DNA from 3 places in the Vogesella lacus genome. Region 1 is predicted to be linked to each of the others. Evidence: predicted binding sites of a transcription regulator. Region 1 holds the regulator's gene; each other region holds the start of a gene.
The links. Region 1 encodes FNR, which switches genes on or off when oxygen is low (the NO sensors DNR and NnrR bind a similar motif). Its sites were predicted from a motif close to TTGATNNNNATCAA; they were not measured.

Region 1 (4,197 bases):
GCCTGATCCAGATGCTGGGCGTATTCATCGACACCATCGTGGTGTGCTCCTGCACCGCCTTCATCATCCTGCTGTCGGGTGCCTGGGTTCCGGGCGGCGAACTGCAAGGCGTGCAGCTGACCCAGAAAGCGCTGAGCATGACACTGGGCGACTGGGGTGGCCACTTCCTGGCGATCGCGCTGTTCCTGTTCTGCTTCAGCTCCATCATCGGTAACTATGCCTACGCCGAAGGTAACGTCGAGTTCATCAAAAACAACAAGAGCGTGATGTTCGTGTTCCGTCTGCTGGTACTGGCCATGGTGATGTTTGGCGCCATCGGCAGCCTGCCGCTGGTATGGGACATGGCCGACCTGTCGATGGGCATCATGGCCGTCATCAACCTGATTGCCATCGTCCTGCTGTCGCGCTACGTATTTGTGCTGCTGAAGGATTACCAGCAACAGCGCAATCAGGGCATTAGCGAACCGGTATTCGACATCAAGCAATATCCGGAACTGCAAAGCAAGGTGCATCAGGACGTGTGGAAGTAATTCCCGCCCCTGCGGCCAACCTTGCTGCCAAATAAAAAACCCGCCTCACGGCGGGTTTTTTATTTGATGTCAGGCAATCAGATGGTTTGCGAATAACGCGCCTTGGTCTCGCGTTCGCGCAGATGTCGGTCAAACACCATGGCGATATTGCGGATCAGGAAGCGCCCTTTCGGTGCCACCATCAGGAAGTCACCATCAAAAGTCAGCAGCCCCATCTTCTGGAACTCGCGAATCTTCGGTAACTCGTCAGCAAAGTAATCGGCAAAGTTGATGGCGAAGGTTTGCTCGATCGCCTCAACCGACAGCGAGAAGCGGCACATCAGGCCCTGGATCACGCTGCGGCGCAGGATATCGTCCTGACTCAGCGTCATGCCACGCATCACCGGCAAACGACCGGCATCCAACGCGGCATAATAAGCATCGAGTTCTTTCTCGTTCTGGCTGTAGCAAGGGCCGACCTTGCCAATCGACGACACACCAAGGCCGATCATATCGCAATCGGCATGGGTGGAATAACCCTGGAAATTGCGCTGCAAACGGCCCTGCTGCAAGGCGCGGGTCAGCTCGTCATCGGGCTTGGCAAAGTGATCCATGCCGATAAAGACATAGCCGGCATCGGTCAGCTGCTGTACCGAGTTTTGCAGGATATCGAGCTTGGTCGCCGGGCTAGGCAGTTCGTCTTCATTGATACGACGCTGCGGCATGAACACGGTCGGCAGATGCGCATAGTTGTACAGTGCGATGCGATCCGGTGACATGCTGATCACCCGATTGATGGTGTTTTCCAGCGAATGCGCACTCTGGCGCGGCAGGCCGTAAATCAGGTCCACACTTACCGATTTGAAACCGGCCTCACGCGCAGCATCAATCACCACGCGTGTTTCTTCCTCGCTCTGGATGCGGTTCACCGCCTCTTGCACCGCCGGGTCGAAATCCTGGATGCCGACGCTCATGCGGTTGAAACCCAGCTGCCCCAGATGCAGCACCGTATCGCGGCCAACCTTGCGCGGGTCGATCTCGATCGAGAACTCGCCCTCGGGCAGCAAATCGAAATGCTGGCGGATGATGCCCATCACGCGCTCGAGCTGCTCGTCCGACAGGAAAGTCGGGGTACCACCACCAAAGTGCAGCTGGATGACTTTCTCGCGCCCCCCCAGTTTTTGCGCGGTCAGCGCGATTTCCTTTTCCAGATAGTCCAGATACTGGTCGGCGCGCTGCTTGTCCTTGGTGATGATCTTGTTACAGCCGCAGTAATAACAAATGGTGTTACAGAACGGCACGTGCACATACAGCGACAGCTCCCTATGGTTTGCCCCGATAGCGCGCTGTGCCAGCCAGTGTTCATAATCCTGGACACCAAACCCGCCATGAAAACGGTCGGCTGTCGGATACGAGGTATAGCGCGGCCCCGAGCCGGCCAGCGACTCGATCAACGCCCGGTCGAAATCACATTGTGTCGGCACAAATGCCAATTGCGGTGTCATCATCATTTTTTGTTTGGAAATCTGGTGGGGGACTGGTAAATTTGCGCAATTCACGCTTGTTGCGCCTTGATGCGTGTCAAGCAAGCTCACCTGCCTGTGGAAAAAGACTGTCGTATGACTGATCAAAACTCGCCCTTGCATACCCTGAAGGTCTCCTGCTCCAACTGCAGCTTGCGCGAACTGTGCCTGCCTGTTGGCCTCAACCGTGACGAACTGGCGCAGCTGGATGCCGTTATCCGCCAGAGCCGTCGTATCAAGCGTGGCGAATATCTGTTCCGCAGCGGCGAGGGCTTCCGCTCGCTGTATGCCGTGCGTACCGGCTATTTCAAGACCGCGGTATCCAGCCAGGATGGCCGCGAACAGGTAACCGGCTTCCATATGTCGGGCGAACTGATGGGCCTGGACGGCATTTCGGCCAATACCCACGGCTGTGACGCGATTGCGCTGGAAGACAGCGAAGTGTGCGAGCTGCCATTCAACCGTATGGAAACCCTCGGTCGCGAGATCCCCAGCCTGCAGCACCATTTCTTCCGCCTGATGAGCCGCGAGATCGTGCGCGACCAGTCGGTAATGCTGCTGTTGGGCAATATGAAGGCTGAAGAGCGCCTCGCCGCCTTCCTGCTGAATCTGTCGCAGCGCCTGCAAAGCCGTGGCTTTGCGGCCAACGATTTCATCCTGCGCATGAGCCGCGAGGAAATCGGCAGCTTCCTCGGCCTGAAACTGGAAACCGTCAGCCGTACGCTGTCCAAGTTCCAGCAGCAAGGCTGGATCAAGGTCGATCACAAGCATATCCAGCTGATCCAGCCCGCCGAGCTCAAGGCACTGGTTGCCGGCTGCTCGCAAGCGACTTCCTGACCCCGTCGCCAGCACATAAAAAACGCCACCCCTCGGTGGCGTTTTTTTATTGCCCGGCCAATACAAGGTTGGCCGCAAATGCTCAGACGACATCCAGCTCGTCCGCCACGCGGCTTTCGATCTGCTGCAGCTGATACAGGCGCTGGTAGATGCCGCCGTCGATAGCCATCAGCGCCTCGTGATTGCCCTGCTCGGCAATATGGCCGTGATTGAGCACCACGATGGTGTCGGCATCGCGAATCGTCGACAGGCGATGGGCAATCGCGATCATCGTCACCTTGCCGTGCAAGCGATCCAGCGCCTCTTGCACCAGCTGCTCGGTCTCGCTGTCGATGTGCGAGGTTGCCTCGTCCAGCAGCAGGATGCGCGGCTGGCCGGCCAGCGCCCGCGCAATCGCGATCAGCTGCTTCTGCCCGACCGACAGCCGGGTACCGCCCTCGCCCATATCGGTGTCGTAGCCCTGCTCCAGCGACAGGATCAGCTCGTGCACACCCGCCGCCCGTGCGGCGGTCTCGATAGCCTGTTGCGACAGACCGCGGCCCATATCGATATTGTCACGCGCGCTGGCGGCCAACAGGAAGGGATCTTGCGGCACCAGGCCAACACCGGCGCGGAAGGTGTCATCGGCAATGCTGGCCAAGAGATGGCCATCAATGCGCACCTCGCCGTGCTGCGCCTGATAAAAGCGCAGCAACAACGACATCAGCGTCGATTTGCCGCTGCCGGTGTGGCCAACGATGCCGACAAAGCTGCCGGCCGGAATCGCCAGATCAATACCGTGCAATACCGGGCGTTCGGCCGCATAGCCAAAACGGATGCCGCTGAAGCTCACCGCGCCGTGGCTGATCTCGCCCGCCCCCGCACCCTGGCTGGCACGCGACTCCTGCAGCAGTACATTAACGCGCGAGGCGGCGACCACCGCCTGCTGCAGCTGTGAGAACTGCATGGTGATCTGGATCAGCGGCTCGACCACACGGGCGATATAGCTGACAAAGGCATACAACACGCCGATCTCGATACCGCTGACCGCCTTGCTGCCGAAGGCGTAGATCACCGCCACCAGCAGCAGCACATTCAGCAAGTCCAGCGCCGGGCGCAGCAACCAGGCGTTGGCACGCAGCTCGGCCATGCGCGCGTGGTAGAGCTGGCTGCCGGTTTCGGCAAAACGGTCGCCAAAACGTTGTTCGGCCCCGGCCGCCTGCAATACCACCATACCGGCAATCGACTCGGCCACCTGGGCATTGATGTCGCTGCGCAGCTGCCGTGCACGCGCCACCGACGGCGCGCTCCAGCGCTGGTACAGCCAGACAATCACGAATACCGCCGGC
Region 2 (4,197 bases), on a different contig from region 1:
TGCCCTGGCGGGTGATGGCGAGGCTGCTTTCCAGTCTGGCCATCAGGGTCTGACGGTTGAGCAGGCCGGTCAGCGAGTCGACCGTGGCCTGTCGCTCCAGAATGCGCTGCAGGGTCTTGCGCTGGTTGATATCACGGGCAGAACCCCAGATGACGGGCTGGCCGTCCAGGATCAGGCGACGGGCGCTGACTTCGACATCAATCAGTTCGCCGCGCTTGGTGCGATTGACGCTTTCGAAGGTTTCGCCTTCTTCGCTGGTGGCTGCCAGGCGCTGGCACATGCTCTCGGGTGTGGTGCCGGGCACCACCTGCCACAGATGCATCTGCAGCAGCTCGTCCTCGCTGTAAGCCAGCATCTGGCACAGGCTTTCGCTGACTTCGAGGAAGCGGCCGTTCAGGTCGATGATGGATAGCCCGTCGGCGGCATTTTGCATGATGGCGCGATACCACTGGCTGCGGCTTTCCAGCTGGCGGTGGACGGCATCGTTTTCCAGCAGCAGTGCCAGCAGCTGGGCGCAGTCTTCCAGCAGGCTGATGGCCTGATGATCGGGATGGGCCGGGTGATTGTGATACACGGCAAAGCTGCCATGGACCTTGCCCTTGCTGTCGATGATAGGTTCGGACCAGCAGCTGCCCAGATTGAACTGGCTGATCAGCGGCAGATAGGCTGCCCAGTTGGGATGACTGGAGATGTCCTCGGCAATCACGCGCTGTTTGCCCCAGATGGCGGCACCACAGCAGCCTACCGTTTCTCCGGGCATCATGCCGCGAATCAGCTGGTGATAAGCCTCGGGCAGGGCTGGGCCATAGCGTGGCTGCATGCAGCCTTGCTCGTCGAGCAGGAGCAGCGTGCACATCCACTCCGGCATCAGCTGTTGCAGCTTGTCTATCATCAGCTGCCAGGTTTCGGGCAGGTCGCCATCGCGCATATGGTGGCGCAATACCTCGGTATTGATGCGATGCCATTGCACCTGGCGACTGTCACTCAGCGTAGTGCTCTGGGCCTGCAACTCGGCTGCGGCGCGTTGCAGAAATGGCTGCAAGGCATGGACAAGCTGTTGCATGGGTGTCGGGCCGGACTGATAGAGGATGGCGAGATGGCCGAGATAGGTAGACTGCTGATCCAGCAGCGGCAGGCCCAGATAGTGGCAGGGGCTTTGCGCAAGTTGCAGCGGGTGGCGGGCATCCTCGAGCAAGACCGGCTCGCATGCTTGCCTGACCCGTTCGCAAGGGGTGTCATGGCAGGCATAGCTGTCTGCCATCGGATGACTGCTGTGAGTGACCCGCAAGGCCTGTTCGTTGTCGTCAACACGCACGGCAAGCCAGATCTGGGCATCGGCCAGATATTTGTGCAGCTGCTGCACGAGTTGCTGCAGATAGGCATTGCCACAATGCCCTGCTGTATCCGCCAGCAAATTACCGCTTAACGCCTTGCTCATGTCCATGACTTTTCTTGCTTTGAGGGCTTTTCCCAGTATCTGACTGATTGTGCCGACTTGCAAAACGGTATGACAGTGCGGGCGTGAAGTGATGTTGATATTTGACAAACTTTGCCTTCGGTAAATATGATTCATATCAAACTTTCAGAAATTACTGAAAACTGGAAAGGTCGTCATGAATCTCCCGCCACTCATCCAGTCCTTTGTGCTGCACTTCGGTGAAATGGGCAGCCACTGGGGCATCAACCGCACCGTCGGGCAGATTTACGCCCTGCTGTATGTCTCGGACAAACCCTTGAATGCCGACGATATCGTCGAGGCCATCGGCTGTTCGCGTTCCAATACCAGCATGGCGCTGAAAGAGCTGCAGGCCTGGCGCTTGGTGAAGCTGCAGCATTTTCCGAATGATCGTCGCGAGTACTTTTCCACGCCGGAAGACGTCTGGGCCATCTTCAAGACTCTGGCCGAGGAGCGGCAAAAGCGTGAGGTCGAGCCGACGCTGACCATGCTGCGCGGTGCCATCATGGCCAATCCGGATAGCGAGGCCGAGCGTCATGCCCAGGCGCGGATGAACGAGATGTATCAGTTGATCGAGCTGGTAACCAAGTGGTTTGCCGATATCCGCGATATGGATGTCGAGACGCTGGAAAAACTGATGAAGCTGGGCAGCCAGGTCGGCAAGGTGTTGCAGTTCACCCAGAGTCTTGGCCGGCTGGGTTCGCGTGACGAGCGGGAGAGTTAGCCATGGATGCGTTCGATCCGGTGGTACTGGCGCGCATCCAGTTTGCGGCCAACATAACCTTTCATATCCTGTTTCCGACCATCAGCATCGCCATGGGCTGGGTGCTGCTCTACTTCAAGAGCCGCTTCAACCGCACTGGCGATGAGGCATGGATGGCGGCGTATGGTTTCTGGGTGAAGATCTTTGCGCTGACCTTTGCCCTGGGCGTGGTGTCCGGCATCACCATGAGTTTCCAGTTCGGCACCAACTGGCCGGGCTATATGCAGAAGGTCGGCAATGTCGCCGGCCCCTTGCTGGCTTACGAGGTGCTGACGGCGTTTTTCCTTGAGGCCACCTTCCTCGGCATCATGCTGTTTGGCCGCTCGCGGGTGTCCAACCGCACCCATACCATCGCGACTTTTCTGGTGGCCTTTGGCACGACCATGTCGGCATTCTGGATTCTGGTGCTGAACTCGTGGATGCAGACGCCGGCCGGTGTCGAGGTGATCAACGGCAAGGTGCATGTGGTGGACTGGCTGGCGGTGATCTTCAATCCGTCCATGCCTTACCGGCTGACGCATATGTTGCTGGCCTCCGGCCTGACGGCTGCCTTTCTGGTGGCGGGTGTATCGGCTTATCGCTGCTTGCGTGGCGATGGCGTGCCGGCGGTGCGGCATGCGCTGAAGACCGGCGTCACCTTGGCCGCCGTGCTGATTCCGCTGCAGATTCTGGCCGGTGACATGCATGGCCTGAATACCTTCAAGCATCAGCCAGCCAAGTTGGCCGCCATGGAAGGCGTCTGGCATACCGAACGTGGCGCGCCCTTGCTGCTGTTTGCCCTGCCTGACGAGGCGACGCAATCCAACCGTTTCGCAGTCGGCATTCCCAAGCTGGCGAGCCTGATCATCACCCACGATCCGCACGGCGAGATTCGCGGTATCAGCAGCTTTAATGGTGATCACCCGCCGGTGGCCAAGGTGTTCTGGAGCTTTCGCGTGATGGTCGGCGTCGGCGTGCTGATGTTGCTGGCCAGCTGGCTGGCCGCCTGGCAGCTGCGCAAGGGTGGCGAGCTGTCGACCTGGTCTGCGCGCTTGCTGGTGGGCATGACATTTTCCGGCTGGGTGGCCACCGTTGCCGGCTGGTATGTGACCGAAATCGGTCGCCAGCCGTGGTTGGTGCAGGGCATCCTGCGCACGGCCGATGCGGCCTCCAGCGTGCCGGGCGGCATGATTCTGTCGACCTTGCTGATGTATCTGGCGCTGTATGCCTTCCTGCTGGCCAGCTATGTCTCGGTGGTGTTCTATCTGGCGCGCAAGGCAGGTGATGCGGCCAACCTTGAAGGAGTTGCAGCATGAATGCCGAATTCTGGTTGCCGGTGATCTTTGCCGGGCTGATGGCGATTTCGCTGCTGGTGTATGTAGTGCTGGATGGTTACGACCTTGGCGTGGGCGTGCTGTTGCCGCTGGGGACGGATAGCGAGCGTGACCGCATGATTGCCAGTATCGGGCCGTTCTGGGATGCCAACGAAACCTGGCTGGTGCTCGGTGTCGGCCTGTTGCTGGTGGCCTTTCCGCTGGCGCACGGCATCATTCTTGGCGAGCTTTATCTGCCGGTAGCGCTGATGTTGCTGGGCTTGATCCTGCGTGGCGTGGCCTTTGACTTTCGGGTGAAGGCCAAGGCGCATCACCAGCCGGCATGGAATCTGGCCTTCGCTGCCGGCTCGCTGCTGGCCTCGTTTGCCCAGGGCGTGATGCTGGGCCGTTATCTGGCCGGCTTCGCGCCCGGCACGGCAGCCTGGGCGTTTGCCCTGCTGACCGGGCTGGGCCTGACCTCGGCCTATGTCTTGCTGGGTGCAGGCTGGCTGGTGATGAAGTGCGAGGGCGAATTACAGAAGCGCGCGCTGCGTTGGGCGCAACTGGCCCTGTACGGCACCGGCATGGCCGTGGTGCTGGTGTCGCTGATGACGCCGCTGACCAGTGCGCATATCGCCGCCAAGTGGTTTGTGCTGCCGGACTTTCTGCTCTTGCTGCCACTGCCT
Region 3 (4,197 bases), on a different contig from region 1:
CCTCGACGAATCGAGTCACATCGCGCCAAGGAGCCGGCACTGCCAGGAGGCGTTGCAATGCCTGTTTGAGCAACTCCTGCGCCTCGCTATAGTTTTTTCTTGCCAACGCCGACAGAGCCCGACAGGTCAGCGAGAGGAACTGATCCGAATCGGACTTCAGCATGCCGGCCAGCTCCTTGGACAGCCGATCCATCTTGTCCAGTTGCTCGCTCTCACTGTAAGCCTGCAACAGATCGACCATAACGCCAGGACCGAATGCGCTATTGTTTCGGCCTATCAGCACGGCTTTCTCAAGATAAGCCGCCGCTTTGGCCGGGTCGCCGACACTCAGCGCCACCTCGCCACAACTGCACAAGCGCAGAAAATTTCGCGGCGAAAGAGCAACCGCCTTCTCCAGTATCGATAAAGCCTCGGCAAACTGGCCACAATGGCTAAGATTGTGCGCCAAGGCATCATAGGCATCGGTGTAGCTCGGCGCCTCAGAAATGATTTCATTAAGCAGATCAGTACTTTGCGACACTTCATCCTGCTCACGCAGAATCCGCACCATACCCATCTTTGCCCATGGAATCGCCCGCATTGACAGTATTTTTTCGTAAACGGCGCGAGCATCGCGAAACTGATCACTCGCCAGGTAAGTCTCCGCCATCAAACGCAGCACATCCATCAGCTGGACATTGTTTTCTGCCACAGTCTCCAGCTGTCTGAGTACCGTAATGGCACCCGCGACGTCCCCTACACCCAATTTCAGATGTGCCGGCTTAAGAAACAATTTTCGCTTATGAGAAAGCTCAAGGCGATCGAGGAGCGTCTGGCTAGAGAAAGGTTTGAGAATGTAATCATCAGGAGCAACTTCGGCAGCGGCGACAACGCGTTCGTACTTCCGCTCACCGGTGATCATGATCCAGACAGACGTCAGCGGATACCCACCCTCCCGACGCAACAACTCGAGCAACTCTTGCCCATTCATTCCTTCGCCGAGATTGTAGTCACACAAGACAATGTCAAAGACCTTCTTGCGAATTCGCTGCAAACCGTCAGCCGCATTTACCGCAGTCTCCGAGCGAGTAATACCGACATTACCCAACATTGTCCTCAGCGATTGCCTGACTGTATGCGAATCCTCGATGATCAATACGGATGTCGATGGATCAAACATTGATGGCGTCCTGAACCTGTTCTAATTTGCTAAGTTTTGCTTGTTATAAATATAACTCAAAATTACAACTTACCCACCGCAGAATTCACTAACGCTTTAAAGCGCAGCACATCTGGCAGTCCAGAAAAACAGGTCAAAAGTTATGCTCAGCATATGCAATATATAAACAAAAAGCGCCATGAGAAAGCCACATGGCGCTTTGAACGGTTCAATCAAGTTACTCCCCTGGATGGCGCACCAGCAATACAGGAACATCCGCCATTTTGAGCACGCCCTCCGCCACACTACCCAGCAGCAAGTGCATCAAGCCACCCAGACCATGTGTTCCCATTACTATAAGGTCAGCCCCCCACTTGTTTGCATCATCAATGATGACACTGGCCAAACGATCGCCCCAGCTCTCAAGCACGGCCCCCTGAGGATTTACACCCAGCACCTCGGCTTTTTGCTTGGCTTGCCCCAGCACCTGCTCGCCAGCCTGCTTGATAGAATCTTGCAATTCGGCCGCATCAAGAAACTCCGCACCACCCCAGCCAAACTGGGCCAGATCAACCACATGAACTAATCTCACCGTTGCGCCGACTTCCGCAGCCAAACGACACGCTTCATTCAACGCCAGAGCAGATGTCTCACTATCATCTACAGGTACAAAAATACGCTGGTACATAATTACCCCCTCATGTGCGATGAATCACTCTCTTGCCTTTATGATAGCTTTATTCAAAGCAAGTTATTTGACAAGCACCAACAGCCCTACGCTCCGCAAAACAAGGCACAATCATGGCCAGAGTCGAAATTCCGCCCCTTACCCGATCCATTTTCAGCACTGAAATCACTGTTGATGTTTCACACATCAACTACGCCGGCCACATGGGTAACGATAGTGCGCTGAGGCTTGCCCATGAGGCAAGAATCAGATTCCTTGCACAATTGGGCTGCTCAGAGTCTGATGTTTACGGTGCCGGCATCATCATTGCAGATGCCGCGATCATCTATCAGGCCGAAGCCTTTCATGCGGATCGACTCAGGATTGAGCTCGGTGTTACAAACTTCTCGCGTGTCGCATGCGAACTTGTTTACCAAGCCACACGCATGAGAGACAATAGCCCCATACTACGCATCAAAACAGGTGTAGTGTTTTTTGACTATGCCAGACGCCAGGCTTGCCCGATACCGGGCCAGTTCATAGAACGATGCAATACAGTTCAAGGGGAGTAAAAAATGGAGAATTACCACATCAACAGCCCCGAAGCGATTGCCCGCATTCTCGCCATGTTCATGATTACAGACGGGAATATGGATCCTCGGGAAATCGAAACGCTTGAAAGCCTGCATGTTTATGAAATCATCGGGCTACCCAGAAAAGCTTTTATTGATGTCCTGATCAAATACTGCGATGACCTCACCGATGATGCGGATGGCGAAGGCACCATTCATCTGCTGTCAGCCCAACGCATCAATGAAGTACTGGACATCATTACCGACCGAAAAAAGAAACTGCTTTGTTGCGCCCTCGCATTGGATATCTGCAAATCAGACGCCATGATCAGTGAGCCAGAGATGCTTCTGTTACGGCACATGATGCTGCACTGGAAAATCACACTTGACGACATCGAGAACGAATTCGTCCGCCAGTAAGCAGTTTGCACCCTCAATTACGGCCACCAGCGGTGGCCGTTTTGCATAGCACACAATGAAGAATATTGAACTTAACAGCCACGACGGCTATATCGCCACACCTGAACTTCTGATGGCAGTCAAAGCCGCCATGACCCTGCAACGCCCCTTGCTGCTGAAGGGCGAACCGGGTACCGGCAAGACCATGCTGGCCGAAATGGTAGCCAAAAAACTGGGCAAGGAACTGATCGTCTGGCCGATCAAATCCACCACCAAGGCACAGCACGGCCTGTATGAATACGACGCAGTATCGCGCTTGCGTGATTCCCAACTTGGCGATGTCAAAGTACACGATATCCGGAACTACCTGCTCAAAGGCAAACTCTGGCAAGCATTCGAGAGCACCTCAGCCCCGGTACTGTTGATCGACGAGATCGACAAGGCCGACATCGAGTTCCCTAATGATCTGCTACGCGAACTTGACCAGATGGAGTTCCATGTTCACGAAACCGGGGAAGTCATCAAGGCAATTGAGCGCCCGATCATTATCATCACCTCGAATAATGAAAAAGAGTTGCCGGATGCATTCCTGCGTCGCTGCTTCTTCCACTTCATCAGCTTTCCGGATGAGGATACGCTGCGCCAGATCATCCACGCCCACTTCCCTGATCTGCATGAGCAACTGGTGAGCAAGGCATTGAGCCAGTTCATGCAAATCCGTGGCATGCACGACCTCAAGAAAAAGCCATCGACGTCAGAACTGCTCGACTGGATAAAACTGCTGATTGCTGATGGCAACACCGCAATCAGCAACAATGAGCAAGCCCTGCCCCATGCAGGCGCACTGATCAAGAGTGAACAGGATATGTCTGCACTCAAACGTCTGTTCCGCATGCTGGCGCAACGATGATTCAGGAGCAACATGAGTCCTGCGGCTGGGACGCTCTGATTGCCCGCTTCGAAGTCCAGCTACAACTTGGCGCCAGAAGTCCTCATACCCAGAAAGCCTATCTCAGGGACTTAAAACACCTGGCCGAGTTGACTCTACTGGCAAGTCCGACGCAGCTGACGACCCTGGCTGCACAACGCGCCATGGCTCAACTCAGACATCGCGGCATTTCGCCCAGGTCGCTTGCCAGAATGCTCTCATCCTGGCGCAAGTTTTTTAGCTGGCTGCATGATGAAAAGATAGTCAACGGCAACCCATGTGCCGGCCTGCGCCCTCCCAAAAGCCCGCAACGCCTGCCGAAGGCGCTGAGTGTCGATTCCGCCATCCAGCTACTCGAACACGAGGATGACAGCAAACTGGCCTTGCGTGACAAGGCAATGTTCGAACTGATGTATTCGTCCGGCCTGCGCCTGAGCGAAACAACGGCACTCGATGTCAAAGATATCGATCTTGACGAATGTCTGGTCCAGGT

Region 2: the regulator FNR is predicted to act here: its motif matches at 1,565-1,578, upstream of ACZ9W6_RS14685 (GbsR/MarR family transcriptional regulator).
Region 3: the regulator FNR is predicted to act here: its motif matches at 1,894-1,907, upstream of ACZ9W6_RS00900 (universal stress protein).

The regions. Positions count from the first base shown of each region.
Region 1 is NZ_CEETQT010000005.1:142,593-146,789, forward strand. It holds gene ACZ9W6_RS08210 (alanine/glycine:cation symporter family protein) at 1-530, shown strand, start outside; gene hemN (oxygen-independent coproporphyrinogen III oxidase) at 608-2,014, opposite strand; gene fnr (fumarate/nitrate reduction transcriptional regulator Fnr) at 2,129-2,869, shown strand; gene ACZ9W6_RS08225 (ABC transporter ATP-binding protein) at 2,952-4,197, opposite strand, start outside.
Region 2 is NZ_CEETQT010000011.1:66,171-70,367, forward strand. It holds gene ACZ9W6_RS14680 (sensor domain-containing diguanylate cyclase) at 1-1,444, opposite strand, end outside; gene ACZ9W6_RS14685 (GbsR/MarR family transcriptional regulator) at 1,614-2,180, shown strand; gene ACZ9W6_RS14690 (cytochrome ubiquinol oxidase subunit I) at 2,183-3,514, shown strand; gene ACZ9W6_RS14695 (cytochrome d ubiquinol oxidase subunit II) at 3,511-4,197, shown strand, end outside.
Region 3 is NZ_CEETQT010000001.1:191,666-195,862, forward strand. It holds gene ACZ9W6_RS00895 (response regulator) at 1-1,159, opposite strand, end outside; gene ACZ9W6_RS00900 (universal stress protein) at 1,377-1,826, opposite strand; gene ACZ9W6_RS00905 (acyl-CoA thioesterase) at 1,940-2,377, shown strand; gene ACZ9W6_RS00910 (hypothetical protein) at 2,381-2,797, shown strand; gene ACZ9W6_RS00915 (AAA family ATPase) at 2,853-3,686, shown strand; gene ACZ9W6_RS00920 (tyrosine recombinase XerC) at 3,683-4,197, shown strand, end outside.